Ensifer sp. PDNC004: one gene and its partner. The protein of the gene in region 1 binds, or shares a complex with, the protein of each later gene. Links are inferred from orthologs where the notes say so. Each region holds a gene or a part of one and is shown on either strand. Other genes may lie near its edges.

Region 1 (8,708 bases):
AGCCAAAGGGGAGGCCGCATAATGGGTCAGAAGATTAATCCAATCGGCTTCCGTCTCGGTATCAACCGGACCTGGGACAGCCGCTGGTTCGCGGACAACGCCGAATACGGCCAGCTTCTTCACGAAGACCTGAAGATCCGCGCTTACCTGATGGAAGAACTCAAGGCTGCCGGCATTGCCAAGGTGGTTATCGAGCGTCCGCACAAGAAGTGCCGCGTCACGATCCACTCTGCTCGTCCGGGCCTGATCATCGGCAAGAAGGGCGCTGACATCGAGAAGCTCCGCAAGAAGCTTTCCGAGATGACCAACTCTGAGACGCACCTCAACATCGTTGAAGTGCGCAAGCCGGAAGTCGACGCAACGCTCGTTGCTCAGTCGATTGCCCAGCAGCTCGAGCGCCGCGTGGCTTTTCGCCGTGCGATGAAGCGCGCTGTTCAGTCGGCCATGCGTCTTGGCGCCGAAGGCATCAAGATCACCTGCGCCGGCCGTCTCGGTGGCGCCGAAATCGCTCGTACCGAATGGTACCGCGAAGGTCGCGTTCCGCTGCACACGCTGCGTGCGGACATCGACTACGGCACGGCTGAAGCGGAAACCGCTTTCGGTATCTGCGGCATCAAGGTCTGGATCTTCAAGGGCGAAATCCTTGAGCACGATCCGATGGCTTCCGAGCGTCGCGCGATCGAAAGTGACAACCAGGGCCCGGCAGGCCGTGATCGCGACCGTGGCGATCGTGACCGCCGTCGTGAAAACGCGTAACATTCGCGTTTGGCAGCCAATATCGGAGAAGTAAAAAAATGTTGCAGCCAAAGCGTACGAAGTATCGCAAGCAGTTCAAGGGCCGCATCAAGGGCGTAGCCAAGGGCGGATCTGATCTCGCTTTCGGTGAATTCGGCCTTAAGGCTCAGGAACCCAACCGCGTGAATGCACGCGAGATCGAAGCGGCCCGCCGCGCGATCACGCGCCACATGAAGCGCGCCGGCCGCGTCTGGATCCGTGTGTTCCCTGACGTTCCGGTTACCGCCAAGCCGACGGAAGTCCGCATGGGTAAGGGTAAGGGGTCGGTCGAATACTGGGCATGCAAGGTCAAGCCCGGCCGAATGATGTTTGAGATCGATGGTGTCAGCGAAGAACTTGCCCGTGAGGCACTTCGTCTTGGCGCTGCCAAGCTCTCTGTCAAGACGCGCTTCGTGCAGCGTATCGCAGAGTAAGGAGTGAACTCATGAAAGCTGTAGATGTTCGCGCCCTGAGCGCCGATCAACTCAACGAAGAGCTCGCCAAGCTGAAGAAGGAGCAGTTCAACCTGCGCTTCCAGAAGGCAACCGGCCAGCTCGAGAAGTCTTCGCGTATCAACGAAGTCCGCAAGGACATCGCACGCGTCAAAACCATTGCCCGCCAGAAGGCGGCAGAAGCCAAGGCCTAAGGACCAGAAAATATGCCGAAACGCATTCTGCAGGGCACTGTTGTCAGCGACAAGAACGACAAGACCGTCGTCGTACGGGTCGAGCGCCGCTTTGCGCACCCGATCCTCCAGAAGACCGTCCGTCGCTCGAAGAAGTACAAGGCGCATGACGAAAACAACCAGTACAAGGTTGGTGACGTCGTTTCCATCGAGGAATGCGCGCCGATCTCGAAGGATAAGCGCTGGACGGTAGTCGCCGCCCACGCTTGATTTCAGCAGGTTTTGACGCCAAGACCCTTGCGTCTTGGGAAAATACCTGTATGAAGCACGCAATTGAAGCAGGGGAACGCTCGATTCCGGGCGTTCTTTTGCTTTGAGATGAGCACTATAAGCCGGGCGAGGGGGTTTCGACCCAACCGGCCTGGTAACAACAAGAAGGCGACCTGACATGATTCAGATGCAAACAAACCTCGACGTGGCGGATAATTCCGGCGCACGTCGTGTCATGTGCATCAAGGTGCTGGGCGGCTCCAAGCGCAAGTATGCGTCGGTCGGCGACATCATTGTCGTTTCGATCAAGGAAGCCATTCCGCGCGGCCGCGTAAAGAAGGGTGATGTCATGAAGGCTGTTGTCGTTCGCACTGCGAAGGACATCCGCCGTCCGGATGGCTCTGTCATCCGTTTTGACACCAACGCAGCCGTTCTTATCGATAACAAGAAAGAGCCGATCGGCACCCGTATCTTCGGACCGGTTCCGCGCGAACTTCGCGCCAAGAACCACATGAAGATCATCTCGCTGGCTCCAGAAGTACTCTAAGGGAGCGTTAAGAGATGCAAAAGATCCGTAAAGGCGACAAAGTCGTCGTTCTCACCGGTAAGGACAAGGGTCGTACCGGCGAAGTCGTACAGGTAATGCCGAAGGAAGACCGGGCTGTCGTGCGTGGCGTAAACATGGTGAAGCGTCACCAGCGCCAGACCCAGAGCCAGGAAGCCGGCATCATCAACAAGGAAGCCTCGATCCATCTTTCGAACATCGCGATTGCCGATCCGAAGGATGGCAAGCCGACCCGCGTCGGTTTCAAGATCGATGGCGACAAGAAGGTCCGCGTGGCCAAGCGTTCGGGAGTAGTGATCGATGGCTAAGTCCGCTTACGAGCCGCGGCTCAAGAAGGAATATGTCGAGCGTATTCGTGCGGCTATGCAGGAGAAGTTCTCCTACGCCAACGAAATGCAGATCCCGCGCCTCGACAAGATCGTCATCAACATGGGTGTTGGCGAATCGACGGGCGACTCCAAGAAGCCGACCGTTGCTGCTGCCGACCTCGCAGCGATTGCTGGCCAGAAGCCGGTAATCACCCGCGCTCGCAACTCCATCGCAGGCTTCAAGCTTCGCGAAGGCATGCCGATTGGTGCCAAGGTTACCCTGCGCGGCGTTCGGATGTTTGAGTTCCTCGATCGTCTCGTGAACATCGCTCTTCCGCGTGTTCGCGACTTCCGTGGCCTCAACCCGAAGTCCTTTGACGGACGTGGCAACTTCGCCATGGGCGTCAAGGAACACATTGTGTTCCCTGAGATCAACTACGACAAGGTTGATCAGATGTGGGGCATGGACATCATCGTTTGCACGACGGCTACTAACGACGACGAAGCTCGTGCTCTGCTCGCAGAGTTCAACTTCCCGTTCCGTCAGTAATCCGTAACGACAAGCGTAAAGAAGGATAACTTTAATGGCGAAAACGAGCGCAGTTGAAAAGAACAAGCGCCGCCGCAAATTGGTTGCCTCGCAGGCTGCAAAGCGTGCCGCTCTGAAGGCGACCATCATGAACCAGTCTCTGCCGATTGAAGAGCGGTTCAAGGCAACCATCAAGCTGGCAGGCCTGCCGCGCGATGGATCCAAGACCCGCATCCGCAACCGTTGCGAAGTTACCGGCCGTCCGCGCGCCTTCTATCGTAAACTTCGTATGTCGCGTATTGCGCTTCGCGAACTGGGCAACCTCGGCAAGGTGCCGGGTATTGTCAAGTCGAGCTGGTAAGGAGACGGGCACATGGCAATGACTGATCCGCTGGGCGATATGCTCACCCGTATCCGTAACGGCGCGGCTCGCCGCAAGTCGAGCGTTTCCACGCCGGCTTCGAAGCTCCGTGCACGTGTTCTGGATGTTCTTCAGGCTGAAGGCTACATCCGCGGGTACTCCGAAGTCGTATTCGGCAACGGCAAGGCCGAGCTGAACATCGAACTGAAGTACTACGAAGGCGCTTCCGTGATCCGTGAGATCGGCCGCGTTTCCAAGCCGGGCCGCCGAGTTTATGTCTCGGTTAAGTCCATTCCGCAGGTCGCGAACGGCCTCGGCATCACCATCCTTTCGACCCCGAAGGGCGTGATGGCCGATCATCAGGCACGCGAACAGAATGTTGGTGGCGAGATCCTTTGCTCCGTCTTCTAATCGAAGACGGTAGCAAGTTCTCCATAGCGAACAGACAGGTATAAAAATGTCTCGTATCGGTAAGAAGCCCGTTCAGGTTCCGGCAGGCGTCACGGCAAGCGTTGATGGCCAGAAGGTAACGGCGAAGGGCCCGAAGGGCGAACTGTTCTTCGTTGCAAACGACGAAGTCTCGGTAAAGCTCGAAGAAAATGCGGTTGTTGTACAGCCGCTCAGCCAGAGCAAGGATGCTCGTTCGAAGTGGGGCATGTCCCGCACGATGATCGAGAACATCTTCAAGGGCGTCAAGGACGGTTACGAGCGCAAGCTCGAAATCAACGGCGTTGGTTATCGTGCGTCGATGCAGGGCAAGAACCTGCAGCTGGCGCTCGGCTTCAGCCACGACGTCGTCTACCAGACGCCGGAAGGCATCACGATTGCTGTTCCGAAGCCGACCGAAATCATCGTGTCCGGCATCAACAAGCAGCAGGTCGGCCAGGTTGCCGCGGAAATCCGCGAATACCGTGGCCCCGAGCCCTACAAGGGCAAGGGCGTCAAGTATGCCGAAGAGCGGATTGTCCGCAAAGAAGGCAAGAAGAAGTAAGGATCACGCGAAATGGCTAGCAGGAAAGATACTCTTGTGCGTCGCGCCAACCGCGTGCGCCGTCAAATCAAGGCGGTCGCCAATGGCCGTCCGCGCCTGTCGGTTCATCGCTCGTCGAAGAACATCTACGTACAGGTCATCGACGACGTGGCCGGCAAGACGCTTGCGTCTGCCTCCACCCTCGATACCGATCTGCGTTCGTCGTTGAAGACGGGCGCCGACACGGCAGCTGCTGCTGCCGTCGGCAAGCTCATCGCTGAGCGCGCCGTAAAGGCTGGCGTCAAGGACGTTGTCTTTGATCGTGGCGCCTTCATCTATCACGGCCGCATCAAGGCTTTGGCCGATGCTGCCCGTGAAGGTGGTCTGAACTTCTGATCGGTTGCCAGGCGGGCGTTGCGCCTGCCTGGCACTCTCATAGGTTTCCGGTCGCATCCGATCCATCGGACGGGGGCGACTTTTGTCAATCTGCCGATTGCACCCGGAAAAGAAAAAGGAAAAGGACAATGGCACAGGAAAGAAAGGGTTCTCGCGAAGATCGCCAGAACCGCGAAGAGCGCGACAGCGAATTTGTCGATAAGCTCGTAGCAATTAACCGCGTCGCCAAGGTGGTGAAGGGCGGTCGTCGTTTCGGTTTCGCCGCTCTCGTCGTCGTTGGCGACCAGAAGGGCCGCGTTGGCTTCGGTCATGGCAAGGCACGCGAAGTGCCGGAAGCCATCCGCAAGGCAACCGAAGCCGCAAAGCGCGACCTGATTTTCGTCCCGCTGCGTGGTGGTCGTACCCTGCATCACGACGTTCACGGTCGTCATGGCGCCGGCAAGGTGCTGCTGCGTTCGGCCAAGGCCGGTACCGGTATCATCGCTGGTGGCCCGATGCGCGCCGTCTTCGAAACGCTCGGCGTTCATGACGTCGTTGCCAAGTCGACCGGTTCGTCGAACCCCTACAACATGGTTCGCGCAACGTTCGACGCCCTCAAGAACCAGATGCACCCGAAGGACATCGCAGCTCAGCGCGGCATGAAGTACGCCACGCTCCAGGCTCGTCGTGTTGCCTCCGGCGCTGCTTCCGAAGAATAAGGGAGCTGACAGATGGCTAAGAAAGAAGTCGCAGCGAAGACCGTTACCGTCGAGCAGATCGGTAGCCCCATTCGCCGTCCGGCCGTACAGCGTCAGACGCTGATCGGCCTGGGCCTCAACAAGATGCACCGGGTTCGCACGCTGGAAGACACTCCGTCTGTCCGCGGCATGATCCGGACGGTCCAGCACCTCGTTCGCGTCGTCGACGAGAAGTGAGGGGGATAAGCTCATGAAACTGAATGAAATCAAGGACAACGAAGGCTCGACCCACAGCCGTAAGCGTCTTGGCCGTGGTATCGGCTCGGGCTCCGGCAAGACCGCCGGTCGCGGTGTGAAGGGTCAGAAGGCTCGTTCGGGCGTTGCGATCAACGGCTTCGAAGGCGGCCAGATGCCGATCTACCGTCGTCTGCCGAAGCGCGGCTTCAACAACATCTTCGCTTCGGAGTTTGTTGTCGTGTCGCTCGGCCGTATCCAGACGGCAATCGACGCCAAGAAGCTCGACGCTTCCAAGACCGTTGACGCAGCTGCCCTCAAGGCTGCCGGCGTCATCCGTCGCGAAAAGGACGGCGTCCGCGTTCTGGCCGACGGCGAACTGAAGGCGAAGGTTTCGCTCGAAGTTGCCGGCGCTTCCAAGTCTGCGATCGAAAAGATCGAAAAGGCTGGCGGCTCGATCAAGCTGCTCGCAGCGGCTGCTGAATAATATTATTGATGAACCGCCCGGGGTGCTTCACTCCGGGCGGTTTTGCTCCCATATGTGAGCCTCACGTCCGCAAGCGCGAATCGCTCGCCGCGGCGGACATAGCGGAAACCACGGTGAGGCATCCGATTGCAGACACAATCGCCTCGCGTCCGGTTTTCAAGACGAAAAGTTAGTCCTTCCGGAACGGACCGGGTGTTCCCGCTGATTCCGAGATTTGGTACGCGGAGAATTGCATGGCTTCTGCAGCGGAACAGCTCGCCTCGAACCTGAATTTCTCGACTTTCGCCAAGGCGGAAGATCTGAAGAAACGGCTCTGGTTCACGCTTGGTGCGCTTCTGGTTTACCGTCTTGGCACCTATATCCCGCTGCCCGGTCTTAACCCGGAAGCGTTTGCCCAGGCATTCCGCGGCCAGAGCGGCGGCATCCTCGGCCTCTTCAACATGTTTTCCGGCGGTGCAGTTGAGCGCATGGCGATCTTCGCGCTCGGCATCATGCCCTATATCTCTGCGTCGATCATCGTTCAGCTGATGACCTCTGTCGTTCCTGCACTGGAACAGCTGAAGAAGGAAGGCGAGCAGGGCCGCAAGATCATCAACCAGTACACCCGTTACGGCACGGTGCTTCTCGGCACGGCGCAGGCTTACGCCATCGCGGTCGGCCTCGAGAGCGGCAACGGCCTCGTCAACGATCCGGGTTGGTTCTTCCGTATTTCGACCGTCATTTCTCTGCTTGGCGGCACCATGTTCCTGATGTGGCTCGGTGAGCAGATCACATCGCGCGGCATCGGCAACGGCATCTCGCTGATCATTTTCGCCGGTATCGTCGCCCATCTGCCGACGGCTCTGGCCGGCACGCTCGAACTCGGACGCACCGGCGCACTGTCGACCCCGCTGATCCTCGCGATCATCGTCATGGTCGTCGGCGTCATCGCGCTCATCGTGTTCGTTGAGCGCGCCCAGCGGCGGCTTCTGATCCAGTATCCGAAGCGACAGGTCGGCAACCGCATGTTCCAGGGCGACACCTCGCACCTGCCGCTGAAGCTCAACACATCGGGCGTCATCCCGGCAATCTTTGCGTCGTCGCTGCTGCTTCTGCCGGCAACGCTTGCAGGCTTTGCCAATACCGCGACGCTGCCGGGCTGGGCGACCACCGTTGTTGGCGCGCTTGCGCACGGCAAGCCGCTCTACATGGTGCTCTACGGTGCGATGATCGCGTTCTTCGCCTTCTTCTACACGGCGATCGTCTTCAATCCGAAGGACACGGCCGACAATCTGAAGAAGCACGGCGGCTTCATCCCGGGCATTCGTCCGGGCGAGCGTACCGCGGAATACATCGATTATGTCCTGACGCGCATCACCGTGATCGGTGCGGCCTATCTGATCTTCGTCTGCATTCTGCCGGAAGTTCTGATCGCTCAGACCGGCGTGCCGTTCTACCTTGGTGGTACGTCGCTTTTGATTGTTGTCAGCGTCACCCTTGATACGGTAGCACAGATCCAGGGCCACCTCATCGCACAGCAATATGAGGGGCTGATCAAGAAGTCGAAGCTGCGCGGAGGAAAGAGGGGACGATGAGACTGATTTTTTTGGGACCGCCGGGCGCTGGCAAGGGGACACAGGCCAAGCTTCTGACGGAGAGATACGGCATTCCGCAGCTTTCCACAGGAGATATGCTGCGGGCGGCCGTCGCCCAGGCGACCGAAGTCGGCAAGCGTGCCAAGGCGGTCATGGATGCCGGTCAGCTGGTATCCGATGAGATCGTCAACGAAATCGTGTCGGATCGCATCGACCAGCCGGACTGTGTGAAGGGGTTCATCCTAGACGGTTACCCGCGCACGGTTCCGCAGGCGATCGCGCTCGGCAAGATGCTCGAGGGCAAGGGCCTGAAGCTCGATGCCGTAATCGAGCTCAAGGTCGACGAGGCAGCCCTTGTAAAGCGGATGGAGAATCGCGTAGCGGAAACCATCGCAGCCGGCGGCACCGTTCGTTCGGACGACAATCCGGAAGCCTTCAAGCGCCGGTTGACCGAGTACCGCGAAAAGACGGCGCCGCTCTCTGAGCATTACGCCGGAACGGGGCAACTCAGAACGGTCGATGGCATGGCGGAAGTGAACACCGTCACCGCCGAGATCGAGAAGATTCTGGCTTAGACACTGGTCTTTGCCGAAAAGGAAGTGCCGGGGAGTTGACTTTTCCGGCCGATTCCGCCAAAGACAGCGCCAACTCGCGACATGAGAGCGGTCGGCGCGGTCTTCAAAGAAAATGAAGTCCGGGTACGGTCGTTTTTGACGTGTCTCGAACCTCAATCAACGTGCGGCTCTTCGAGGTCGCGTAACGAAGCACCTATTGCCGGATGGCAACTGGAACGCAAGGAGAATAGACGTGGCACGTATCGCTGGCGTCAACATCCCGACGGCAAAGCGCGTAGTTATTGCGCTGACCTACATTCACGGGATCGGCCCGAAATTCGCACAGGAAATCATCGAGAAGGTCGGTATCCCGGCTGATCGTCG
Region 2 (10,993 bases), 2.3 Mb from region 1 along the record:
CTTCCCGCCCGGTCGCAACCCCTTCGTAGCGGCGGCAGACATAGAGCGGCATCAAGAGATGGAACTCGTCATAGGTGTGGCTGGCGAAGGTGAGCGGCGCGAGGCACGCGACCTTGGTGCGGATGCCGAGCTCTTCCTCGAGCTCGCGGATCAGGGTTTCCTCCGGCGTCTCGCCGGCCTCAACCTTGCCGCCCGGAAACTCCCATAGGCCGGCAAGCGATTTTCCTTCCGGCCGCTGCGCAAGCAGGATGCGGCCATCGGAATCGACCAGCGCGCAGGCCGCGACAAGCACGATCTTCTTTCCGTTGGCGTCCATGGCCTCAAGCTCCCGGCGTTCTGTAGATGTAGCTGTAGACTTCGGAGAAACCGGCGCCGCGATAAAGCGCCATGGCCGCGCTGTTGTCCGCCTCCACCTGCAGCCAGGCCTTCTTGGCGCCGCGAAGGCGCGCCCAGCGCAGGCAGACGTCGAGCATTGCCTTGCCGACGCCCTGGCCACGGACACGCTCGTCGACGGCAAACTGCATGATGCCGGCAAGGTCGTTGTCCTGGACGACCAGCGCCACGGCCGTCGGCCCCGTTTCGGCATCCTCGAACAGGAAGAGGCCACTCTCCGGCTTGATCGCATTGATGATTTCCGCCAGCGCCGCCTTGCGCTTCGGATCGCCTTTCGCAATCCCGATGCAGGCGTCGACGAAGCGGCCGACATCCTTGATCGGCAGGTGATCGATGCCGTCGCCAAACTCGCGCTCGACGAGATCGACCGTCATCACCAAGCTGCGGCTGAACGCGGTCCAGCCCTCGGCGTCCATATGGGCGACAAGCTGCGGCGGTGTCAGCGGCGTCTGGCGCACGGTCAGCGGCCGGCCGTAGTCGGCAAAGCGCCGGGCGGCCTTTTCGAGACGGACCGGGATGTCGCGATAGTCGGACGGATCGAGCGGGTTGACGGAGTTCAGCCGCTTGGAATCATGGCCAGCATTGAGCCGGATCAGCCAGCTGCCATCATACTGCACGGACGCTGCCGGCCAGGCGCGGAAACCCACGGCCTCAAGACGGCGCACGTTCGGAAGATCCACCATTGCCACTTCCCCAGCTTCGGCCTGTGCCTTGCTCGCCACGGGCCGAATATCACTCGATGTCATCTTGCTACCTCTGTACGGCCTGGCACACCAGGCCGCTCACCATCCTGCAATCGGTGCCTCAGCTCCGGTAATCGCCGTTGATCTCGACATATTCCTTGGTCAGGTCGCAGGTATAGACGGTGGCGCGACCGGAACCGAGGCCGATCTCGACGCGGATCGGGATGTCCTCGGCCTTCATCACGGCGGTGGCCGCAGCTTCCGAATAGGTCGGATCACGCTCGCCCTCGACGGCGACGCGCACATCGCCGAACCAGATCGCCAGACGGTCGCGTTCGGCCAATTCGCCCGCCTTGCCGACAGCCATGACCACGCGGCCCCAGTTGGCGTCTTCGCCGGCAACGGCGGTCTTGACCAGCGGCGAATTGGCGATCGAAAGCGCAATGCGCTTGGCGGCGGCATCGCTTTCGGCGCCCTCGACGGTGACTTCGACCATCTTGCGCGCGCCTTCGCCGTCACGCACCACCTGGAGCGCCAGATCGCGCAGGAGATCGTTCAGTGCTGCGCGAAAGGCATCGAGCCGCGGGTCGGCCGCGTCGGTGATCGCCGGCTGGCCGTCAGCCGATGCAGCGCCCGTCGCAAAGAGCATCAGCGTGTCGGACGTCGAAGTGTCGCTGTCGACCGTGACCGAATTGAAGGTCGGGCCGACGCCGGCCGAAAGCAGGGCCTGCAGCGCGGCCGGCGCAATGTCGGCATCTGTGACCACGAAGGAGAGCATCGTCGCCATGTCGGGCGCGATCATGCCGGCGCCCTTGGCGATGCCGTTGATCGTCACCTTGACGCCGCCGATGTCGGCGCTGCGCGTCGCAACCTTCGGATAGGTATCCGTCGTCATGATCGCCTTGGCGGCTTCGAACCAGAAGTCCTCCTTGCCGGCAGCAGCCAGATCGTCGAGCACGCCGGCAAACTTTGTCGCGTCCAAGGGTTCGCCGATGACGCCGGTCGACGCCAGGAACACTTCGCTCTCCGCGCAGCCGACAGCCATTGCCGCCGACTTCGCCGTCAGTTCCGTCGCCTCGCGGCCCTTCTTGCCGGTGAAGGCATTGGCGTTGCCGGAGTTGACGACGACGGCGCGTGCGACACCGCCCGAAAGGTTCTTGCGGCAGAAGTCGACCGGGGCGGAGGGGCACTTGGAACGGGTGAAGACACCGGCCACGACAGCCGGCCGGTCGAACACCATCATCAGCACGTCGGTGCGGTTCTTGTACTTGATGCCGGCGGCTGCGGTCGCCATACGGACGCCGCGCACGGAGGGCATTTCGGCAAAGGTTTTCGGAGCGAGCGGGGAAACGGAGCCGGACATGGGAAACCTGCTGTGACGTGTTGAAACCAAAGCATCTCCAGGAAGAACCAGCGCGGCCTTCAGGAGTGCCTAAGAACAAAGATCCGGAGCGGTCTACAACCGAAACGGCTCCAGATCCATCTTGCGACAAATGCCCGAACGGTTTTCACCGCCGGGCATCGACAAAAAGCGGTGACGACAGGCCCCGCCGCTGGCAGGGCCCGCCGATCGAATTACTTGGCTTCTTGCGCTTCCTGCGCCTTGTTGGCCTCGTCATAGGCCTGCTTCAGCGCCGGGTCGGAAATTTCGACGCCTGCATCCTTCTTGGCAGCGGCAAGCAGCTCGACATACTTGTCACGCATGACAAGCTGGCGAACCTGCTGTTCGACCTGCTCGAGCGGCGGCGGCGCCTGCGGACGCTTGTCTTCGACCAGGATAACGTGGAAGCCGAACTGGGTCTTGACCGGGGTCTTGGTGTAGGTGCCCTTCTCGAGAGCGAAGGCAGCCGTTTCGAATTCCGGCACCATGCGGCCCTTGGTGAAGTAGCCGAGGTCGCCGCCGTCGTTCTTGTTCGGATCGGTGGACTTCGCCTTGGCAAGCTCGACGAAGCTCTTGCCGGCGTCGAGTTCCTTGATGATTTCCTTGGCTTCTTCTTCCGTCTTGACCAGGATATGGCGGGCCTTCACTTCTTCCTGAGCCGGAATGGCCGCGACTTCCTTGTCGTAGCGGGCCTTCACCTCGTCCTTGGTGATGGCGTCGACGACGTGCTTCTTGAAGTAGGCGTTGTGCAGTTCGCGCTCGGTGAGGTACGCGACGCGCTGCTTGAAGGTGGCGTCGTCCTGCAGGCCTTCCTTCTCGGCCGTGGCGGACAGAAGCTTGACGTCGATGATCGCCGACAGTGCTGCGGCGCGCTTCTGTTCTTCCGGCATCTGCTGCAGCTGCGGGTCGAGACCGCCCAGAGCAAGATTGAGTTCGGACTGGCGCACGTCCTCGCCGCCAACCTTGGCGACCACCGGATCGGCGTCTTCCGCCCGCGCGCCACCATGTACGGCCATCGCCGCAACCAGTGCCGCGGCGGCCAGGGTTTTCAACTTGGTCATGCTCACTAACCTTTCACATTGGCCTTCGGCGCAATTGCCTGCAGCTTGTAGCGGCTGCACAACACCAGAATGTGGCGGTTCTGTAGCCGTCCAGTAGTGCAATTGCGTTGACATAATTCGACCCCCCTCTTATCTGTCACGCAACCTCGCGTCCAGAACAGTTTCCGGGCGTTTCACGGCATTGCGCGGTTTTCGCGGCGCGGCCATGAGACCCAAGGCAACAAAAAAGAAAGGACCATTCATATGGTCAGTCTCGGCGGCCTAGCCCGCAAGTTGTTTGGCTCCTCCAACGATCGCCGCGTGCGCGGCTACAAAGCCCGGGTGGATGCCATCAACGCTCTCGAAGCCGACATGAAGGCCCTGTCGGACGAGGCGCTCGCCGGCAAGACGGTGGAATTCCGCAAGCAGCTGGAAGAAGGAAAGACGCTCGACGACCTGCTGGTTCCGGCCTTTGCAGTCGCCCGCGAGGCGGCCCGCCGCGTGCTGGGCCTGCGCCCGTTCGACGTCCAGCTCATCGGCGGCATGATCCTGCATGAGCGCGCCATCGCCGAAATGAAGACCGGTGAAGGCAAGACGCTCGTCGCGACGCTTCCGGTCTACCTGAACGCGCTTGCGGGCAAGGGCGTGCACGTCGTTACCGTCAACGACTACCTCGCCCAGCGCGACGCCGGCACCATGGACCGCATCTATAGCTTCCTCGGCATGACCACGGGCGTGATCGTCCACGGCCTGACCGACGAGCAGCGCAAAGCCGCCTATGCCTGCGACATCACCTACGCCACGAACAACGAGCTCGGCTTCGACTATCTGCGCGACAACATGAAGTACGAGCGCGGACAGATGGTCCAGCGCGGTCACTTCTTCGCCATCGTCGACGAAGTGGACTCGATCCTCGTCGACGAAGCGCGCACGCCGCTGATCATCTCCGGCCCGCTCGACGACCGTTCGGATCTCTACAACACGATCAACGAGTTCATTCCGCTGCTTTCGCCCGAAGATTACGAAATCGACGAAAAGCAGCGCTCGGCCAACTTCTCCGAAGAAGGCACCGAGAAGCTCGAAAACCTGTTGCGCGAAGCGGGCCTGCTCAAGGGTGAATCGCTCTACGACATCGAAAACGTCGCGATCGTCCACCACGTCAACAATGCGCTCAAGGCCCACAAGCTGTTCCAGCGCGACAAGGACTACATCGTTCGCAACGGCGAGATCGTCATCATCGACGAATTCACCGGCCGCATGATGCCGGGCCGCCGTTATTCGGAAGGCCAGCACCAGGCGCTCGAAGCCAAGGAAAAGGTGCAGATCCAGCCCGAGAACCAGACGCTCGCATCGATCACCTTTCAGAACTACTTCCGCATGTATTCCAAGCTCGGCGGCATGACCGGTACGGCGTCCACCGAAGCGGAAGAATTCGGCAACATCTACGGTCTGGAAGTCGTTGAAGTTCCGACCAACCTGCCGATCAAGCGTATCGACGAGGACGACGAGGTCTACCGGACCCAAGGCGAGAAGCTGAACGCCATCATCGAGGAGATCAAGTCGGCGCACGAGCGCGGCCAGCCGATGCTGGTCGGCACGACGTCGATCGAAAAGTCGGAACAGCTCGCCGACCTCCTGAAGAAGTCGGGCTTTGCCAACTTCCAGGTTCTGAACGCGCGCTACCACGAGCAGGAAGCCTTCATCGTCGCCCAGGCCGGCGTGCCGGGCGCCGTCACGATCGCCACCAACATGGCCGGTCGCGGTACCGACATCCAGCTCGGCGGCAACGTCGACATGCGCATTCAGCAGGAGCTCTCGGACGTCGAGCCCGGCCCCGAGCGCGAACAGCGCGAACAGGCGATCCGCGCCGAAGTGCAGCAGCTGAAGGAAAAGGCGCTGGCCGCCGGCGGGCTTTACGTTCTCGCAACCGAGCGCCACGAAAGCCGCCGCATCGACAACCAGCTGCGCGGCCGTTCCGGCCGTCAGGGCGACCCGGGTCGCTCCAAGTTCTACCTGTCGCTCCAGGACGACCTGATGCGCATCTTCGGCTCCGACCGCATGGACGGCATGCTGCAGAAGCTGGGCCTCAAGGAAGGCGAGTCGATCATCCATCCGTGGATCAACAAGGCGCTCGAACGCGCCCAGAAGAAGGTCGAAGCCCGCAACTTCGACATCCGCAAGAACCTTCTGAAGTACGACGACGTTCTCAACGATCAGCGCAAGGTGATCTTCGAGCAGCGCATCGAGCTGATGGATGCCGAAAGCGTCACCGAAACCGTGACCGACATGCGCACCGAAGTCGTCGAAGACATGGTCAGCAAGCGCATTCCCGAGAAGGCCTATGCCGAGCAGTGGGACGTCGCGGGCCTCAAGGCCGACGTGCAGCAATACCTCAACCTCGACCTGCCGATCACCGAATGGGCTGCCGAGGAAGGCATTGACGAGGCCGACATTCTCGAGCGCGTCATGGCCGCTGCCGAAAAGGAAGCCGCCGATCGTGCCGAACGCTTCGGTCCCGAGATCATGCAGTATGTCGAACGCTCGGTCGTGCTGCAGACGCTCGACCATCTGTGGCGCGAGCACATCGTCAACCTCGACCACCTGCGCTCGGTCATCGGCTTCCGCGGTTATGCCCAGCGCGACCCGCTGCAGGAATACAAGTCCGAAGCCTTCGAGCTGTTCCAGGCCCTGCTCGGCAACCTGCGCCAGGCCGTGACGGCACAACTCATGCGCGTCGAGCTGGTGCGCGAAGCGGCAGAAGCGCCGCAGCCGGTCCCGCCGGCCATGCACGGCCACCACATCGACCCGCTGACCGGCGAAGACGATTTCGGCGGCGAAACGCTTCTGGCAGCTCCGCCGGTACAGCGCGACGCGGCCAACCCACTGTCCTGGGGCAAGGTCTCGCGCAACGAGCTGTGCCCCTGCGGTTCGGGCAAGAAGTACAAGCACTGCCACGGCATCTACGAGGCATAAGCCGAATATGGAAAGCGGGTGCTGTCTGCACCCCTGCCCTTCAGAAATGCCGCCTCCGGGCGGCATTTTCGTTTCGCGGGGCCTGCTTGCTAGCGATCGGACGACCTGGCATGGGCAATCAGGCTTTCGAGTGCGCGAATGCCGGTGCGGTTGATGTGGCGGCGGCCCAGCGTGGCGTTGATGCGGAGTGCGAGGTCTTGCGCATCCGCCGTTTTGAGGTCGTCCAGCCGCTCGATGCCGATCTCCTGGAGATAGCCGACCATGCGCGGGCCGATCGATTTCGCCTGCATCATCCGCTGCCGCTCGCTGTCCTCAATCGGCATGGTTGCCCCCATTCCTTACAACCGCGCTGCACCCTTTGTTAACGCTGTTCTGGCAGTACTGAAACCCTGTATTGCGTAATCTCAGGGTGTTCTCGTGTTCATGGCGGTATGTCAAACGGCCGGACGAATGCTGCCGTCGGCACTGAGACACCGCCTGTCCGCAATATTCGCCGGGCTTCTCCCCATCCTCACCGGTTCGGACGCGAAGAACGCCGCGCGCCGCATGGCGCTCGTCGCCTTCGCGGTTCGTATCGTCAGCGCCGCCATCGCCTTCCTGTCGCAGATCATCCTTGCGCGGCTGATGGGCGAGTTCGAATACGGCATCTTCGTCTTCGTCTGGGTGCTGGTCATCCTGTTCGGCAGCCTCTCCTGCGTCGGCTTCCACTCGGTGGTCATCCGCTTCCTGCCGGAATACCAGGCATCGGCCGCCATGGACGAGATCCGCGGCGTGACGACGACGGTGCGCATCTTCGCACTTTCCTCCGCCACCACGGTCGCGGTCCTCGGCCTTGCCGGTCTCTGGTTCTTTTCCGGGCACATCGAGGCCTACTACCTCGTGCCCCTCTATCTCGGGCTCTTTACCCTGCCGATGATTTCGCTCGGCGACGTCATGGACGGAACGGCGCGTGCCCATGGCTGGCCGATTGCCGCCATGAGCCCCACCTTCATCATCCGGCCGCTGCTGGTGCTCGTTTTCATGGTGCTCGCCGTCACCGCCGGGGCGCCGCATACGGCGCAAACGGCCATGATGGCAGCCATGGCCGCGGCCTATGTCACCAGCGTCTCGCAGTTTCTCGCGCTCACCTATCGCCTTCGCTCGCGCTATGTTCCTGGACCGCGACGCATCGAGCTTCGCCGCTGGCTAAAGGTCTCGATCCCGGTCTTCCTGGTCGATGGCTTCGGCTTCCTCTTGACCAATTCCGATGTGGTGATCGTCGGCCTCTACCTTGAGCCGGACGACGTCGCGATCTACTTCGCCGCCGCCAAGACGATGGCGCTGGTGCATTTCGTGATGTTCGCGGTCAAGGCCGCTGCAGGCCCGCGCGTCTCCAACGCGATGGCGCGCGATCCCGGCCAGATCTCCGGCATCGCGATCGAAAGCGCCCGCTGGGCCTTCTGGCCGTCTCTTCTGGTCGGCGCGCTGGTGCTTCTGGCCGGACCGTTCCTGCTATCGCTTTTCGGGCCGGCCTTCGTCACCGGGCTGCCGCTGATGATGGTGCTTTTTGCAGGCATCCTCGCCAAGGCTTTCGTCGGCCCGGCCGAAACGCTGCTGACGATGGCAGGCCAGCAGACGCTATGCGTGGTCCTCTACGCCGGCGCGCTGGTGGTCAACATCGCACTCAACCTCAGCCTCATCCCTCTTTTCGGACTGAACGGTGCTGCTGTTGCAACCGCCGGTGCTATGTTCGTAGAGGCGATGCTGCTGCACATCGCCGTCCGGCGTACCTTCGGCTTCGCGCTCTTCGCCTTCGCAAGAGCACGGGCCGGCAATGATAACAACGGGGCTGTCCTTCCATGATCGGCAATACCAATCTTCCGAGCGATGCAAACAGCCGGGCCGCACGGGTTCTCGGCGGTCTGGCGCAGGCCGGCGACAGCGGGCCGACCGCAGAGCAGCTGATCGAGGTCGGTCGCCCCGGACGCCATCTTGCCATCTATCCGGCAAGGGCCGGCTACGAGTTGCAGCGCGAGCTCGACTTCCTGTCGAACCGGGCGCTGGAACCGAATGTCTTTTTCACCGGTCGCTTCCTTGCGCCGGCCATGCCGCGCCTCGAAGAGCGCGTCATCCGGCTTGCGATCATGCGCGACAACGATGAGCGCCGCAGCCGCCTGCGCTTCCTGATGCCATTCTCGATAGAAAAGCCGGGCTTCTCGATCGGCGCACCGATCATTCGCGCCTGGTCGAACCCATTCGGTCCGCTCGGCGTGCCGCTGCTCGACGCCGAGGATGCGGCCGAGACAATCGACAACTTGTTCGAAGCTTTTGCCGCGCCGGCAACCGGGCTGCCCTCGATCCTGGTGCTGCCCGACATGCGGCTCAACGGCAAGGTTGCCCGCCTCACCCGCGCGGTCGCGATCGGCCGCAACCTCCCTTTGACGGTGACCGACACCTTCAGCCGGCCGATGCTCGAAAGCCTGCTCGACGGCCCGACCTATCTGCGCCAGGCCATCAACCCGGCGCACTTCCGCGAATTGCGGCGGCAGTGGAGCAATCTCGAGAAGCAGGGCGAACTCGTTTACTCGGTCGCCCGCCAGCCGGCCGACGTCCGCCTGCGCATGGAGGAATTCCTGGCGCTGGAGGCCTCCGGCTGGAAGGGCAAGGCGCGCAGCGCCATGGTGCTCGACCGTTTCCGCGCCGCCTTTGCCCGCGAGGCGATCACCAATCTGGCGGACGGCGACAGCGTGCGCATCCACACGCTCGATCTCGACGGCAAGGCGATCGCCTCGATGGTCGTCTTCCTGATGTCGGGCGAGGCCTATACCTGGAAGACCGCCTATGACGAGCGCTATGCCAAGTTCTCGCCGGGCAAGCTGCTTCTCGCCGAACTGACGGAATGGCATCTCGACGACGCCAACATCGCGCGCTCGGATTCCTGTGCAGTGCCGGACCACCCGATCATGAGCCGCTTCTGGCAGGAGCGCGAAGACATGGGCACCATGGTGATCGGCCTGCAGCAGACCCGCGACCGCGAAGTGCGCCAGGTGGCAGCCCAGCTCCATCTCTATCGCAACACCCGCAACATGGCGCGGATCCTGCGCGACAAGATCAAGGCCCTTGCAGGACGTTAATGCACGTCGCGCAAAAGTGCGCAGCGGTTTTGCGGCAACGACATGTATCAAAACAAGAGCTTAAAGCCTGAGGTGTGAATCCTTTTTCACGCAACAGGCTTCAGAGCGGGACGAGAAACTGCGCGCTGTTTCCGCCCGTTTTCCCGCTCCAGCCTATCGGAATCGATCGCGCAACGGCCGCGGGACTACGAAGCTTCGGAAATCTCGATCGCCTCGTGCGCTTCCCCCGCCGCCTGCTCGCGCAGGAACCGTCTGATAACCTTGCCCGAGGTCGTCAGCGGTAGGCTGTCGACGAAGGCGATCTCGCGCGGATATTCGTGCATTGAAAGACGGGTCTTCACCCATTCGCGGATGGAGGTTGCCACACGCGCATCGCCAACGACGCCCGGTCGCAATACGACATAGGCCTTGACAATCTCGGTGCGCACCGGATCGGGCTTGCCGACCGCGGCGGCAAGCTGCACGTCCGGGTGACCGGCCAGGCAATCCTCGATCTCGCCCGGGCCGATGCGATAGCCCGACGAGGTGATGACATCGTCGTCACGCCCGAAGAAGGTGAAATAGCCCTCCTCGTCCATCACGCCTTGATCGCCTGTCGTCATCCAGTCGCCGATGAATTTTTTCTCGGTCGCCGCCTCATTCCCCCAATAGCCGAGGAACATCACCGGGTCCGGCCGCTTGACCGCCACCTGTCCGACGCTGCCGGCCGGCAGTTCGCGCCCCTCGCCGTCGATGATCGCCACCCGGTGACCGGGTGCGGCCTTGCCCATCGATCCCGGCTTGACGACGCCGAGATCGGCAGCCGACGATATGACGATGTTGCACTCGGTCTGGCCGTAGAACTCGCTGACTTCGAGGCCGAGCGCGGCCTTTGCCCACTCATAGGTTTCGCGACCAAGGGATTCACCGGCCGAGCCGATGGTTCTCAGATTAAGCCGATAGCGCTCGCGCGGGTTCTCGACCGCCTTCATCAGCCGAAGCGCCGTCGGCGGAATGAAGGCGTTACGCACGTCCATTTCTTCGAGGATGCGAAACGCCGTATGCGGATCGAATTTTTGGGCCGGCGACGACACGACCGGGACGCCATGCAGCAACGACGGCAACAGCGCGTTGAGCAATCCGCCCGCCCAGGCCCAGTCGGCCGGCGTCCACATCCGGTCGCCCGGCTGCGGCAGGAAATGGTGATGAAACTCGAAGCCGGGCAGATGGCCGAGCAGCACCCGGTGCCCGTGCAGCGCTCCCTTGGGCGGTCCTGTCGTGCCTGACGTGTAGATCATCAAGGCCGGGTCGTCCGGACCGGTATCGGCCGCAACAAAGCCCGAAGGATCACCCGACGCCAAGTCCGAGAAGGCAATCGTGCCCGCATGCGGCTGATCGTCCGCCAGCACCACAAGCCGCAAATCAGGCAGC

Evidence for each region.
Region 2: the proteins of secY (region 1) and secA are in contact, whole or in part, in a crystal structure (PDB 3DIN), measured with the Thermotoga maritima proteins. The link is inferred for Ensifer sp. PDNC004 from one-to-one orthologs. Residues at the interface, in WP_004081795.1 of Thermotoga maritima: Glu108, Gly109, Glu110, Glu111, Ala236, Glu237, Arg238, Arg239, Ile240, Thr241, Ile242, Gln243, Tyr244, Ala245, Arg246, Arg247, Val248, Thr249, Gly250, Arg251, Arg252, Val253, Tyr254, Gly256, Ala257, Ser258, Thr259, Tyr260, Leu261, Pro262; in WP_004082002.1 of Thermotoga maritima: Glu261, Ala262, Arg263, Lys300, Ala301, Arg302, Thr303, Ile304, Ile305, Leu323, Tyr324, Asp325, Pro326, Val329, Ser330, Tyr333, Ile336, Lys340, Phe345, Val349, Glu363, Phe364, Tyr374, Ser375, Gly376, Gly377, Glu393, Ile395, Thr482, Ser483.

What each region holds. Positions count from the first base shown.
Region 1 is NZ_CP070353.1:1,387,608-1,396,315, reverse strand. What follows is about bases 5,622-8,599. They hold secY (preprotein translocase subunit SecY), read left to right. Parts: upstream 5,622-6,429; coding sequence 6,430-7,770; downstream 7,771-8,599. Other genes in these bases: rpsM (30S ribosomal protein S13), read left to right, coding at 8,578-8,599; JVX98_RS14980 (adenylate kinase), read left to right, coding at 7,767-8,345; rplO (50S ribosomal protein L15), read left to right, coding at 5,726-6,196; rpmD (50S ribosomal protein L30), read left to right, coding at 5,622-5,712. Outside these bases: rplV (50S ribosomal protein L22), read left to right, coding at 1-22; rpsC (30S ribosomal protein S3), read left to right, coding at 22-756; rplP (50S ribosomal protein L16), read left to right, coding at 795-1,208; rpmC (50S ribosomal protein L29), read left to right, coding at 1,220-1,420; rpsQ (30S ribosomal protein S17), read left to right, coding at 1,433-1,669; rplN (50S ribosomal protein L14), read left to right, coding at 1,848-2,216; rplX (50S ribosomal protein L24), read left to right, coding at 2,231-2,542; rplE (50S ribosomal protein L5), read left to right, coding at 2,535-3,092; rpsN (30S ribosomal protein S14), read left to right, coding at 3,127-3,432; rpsH (30S ribosomal protein S8), read left to right, coding at 3,445-3,843; rplF (50S ribosomal protein L6), read left to right, coding at 3,890-4,423; rplR (50S ribosomal protein L18), read left to right, coding at 4,436-4,798; rpsE (30S ribosomal protein S5), read left to right, coding at 4,927-5,496; more of rpmD, read left to right, coding at 5,509-5,621; more of rpsM, read left to right, coding at 8,600-8,708. UniProt on the Escherichia coli protein: The central subunit of the protein translocation channel SecYEG. Consists of two halves formed by TMs 1-5 and 6-10.
Region 2 is NZ_CP070353.1:3,694,009-3,705,001, reverse strand. What follows is about bases 3,422-6,670. They hold secA (preprotein translocase subunit SecA), read left to right. Parts: upstream 3,422-3,761; coding sequence 3,762-6,470; downstream 6,471-6,670. Other genes in these bases: JVX98_RS26065 (helix-hairpin-helix domain-containing protein), read right to left, coding at 6,560-6,670; JVX98_RS26075 (peptidylprolyl isomerase), read right to left, coding at 3,422-3,518. In the rest of the region: 8-oxo-dGTP diphosphatase MutT, read right to left, coding at 1-316; JVX98_RS26085 (GNAT family N-acetyltransferase), read right to left, coding at 321-1,139; bifunctional glutamate N-acetyltransferase/amino-acid acetyltransferase ArgJ, read right to left, coding at 1,198-2,439; more of JVX98_RS26075, read right to left, coding at 2,652-3,421; more of JVX98_RS26065, read right to left, coding at 6,671-6,793; JVX98_RS26060 (oligosaccharide flippase family protein), read left to right, coding at 6,921-8,312; JVX98_RS26055 (GNAT family N-acetyltransferase), read left to right, coding at 8,309-9,583; JVX98_RS26050 (AMP-binding protein), read right to left, coding at 9,769-10,993. UniProt on the Escherichia coli protein: Required for protein export, interacts with the SecYEG preprotein conducting channel.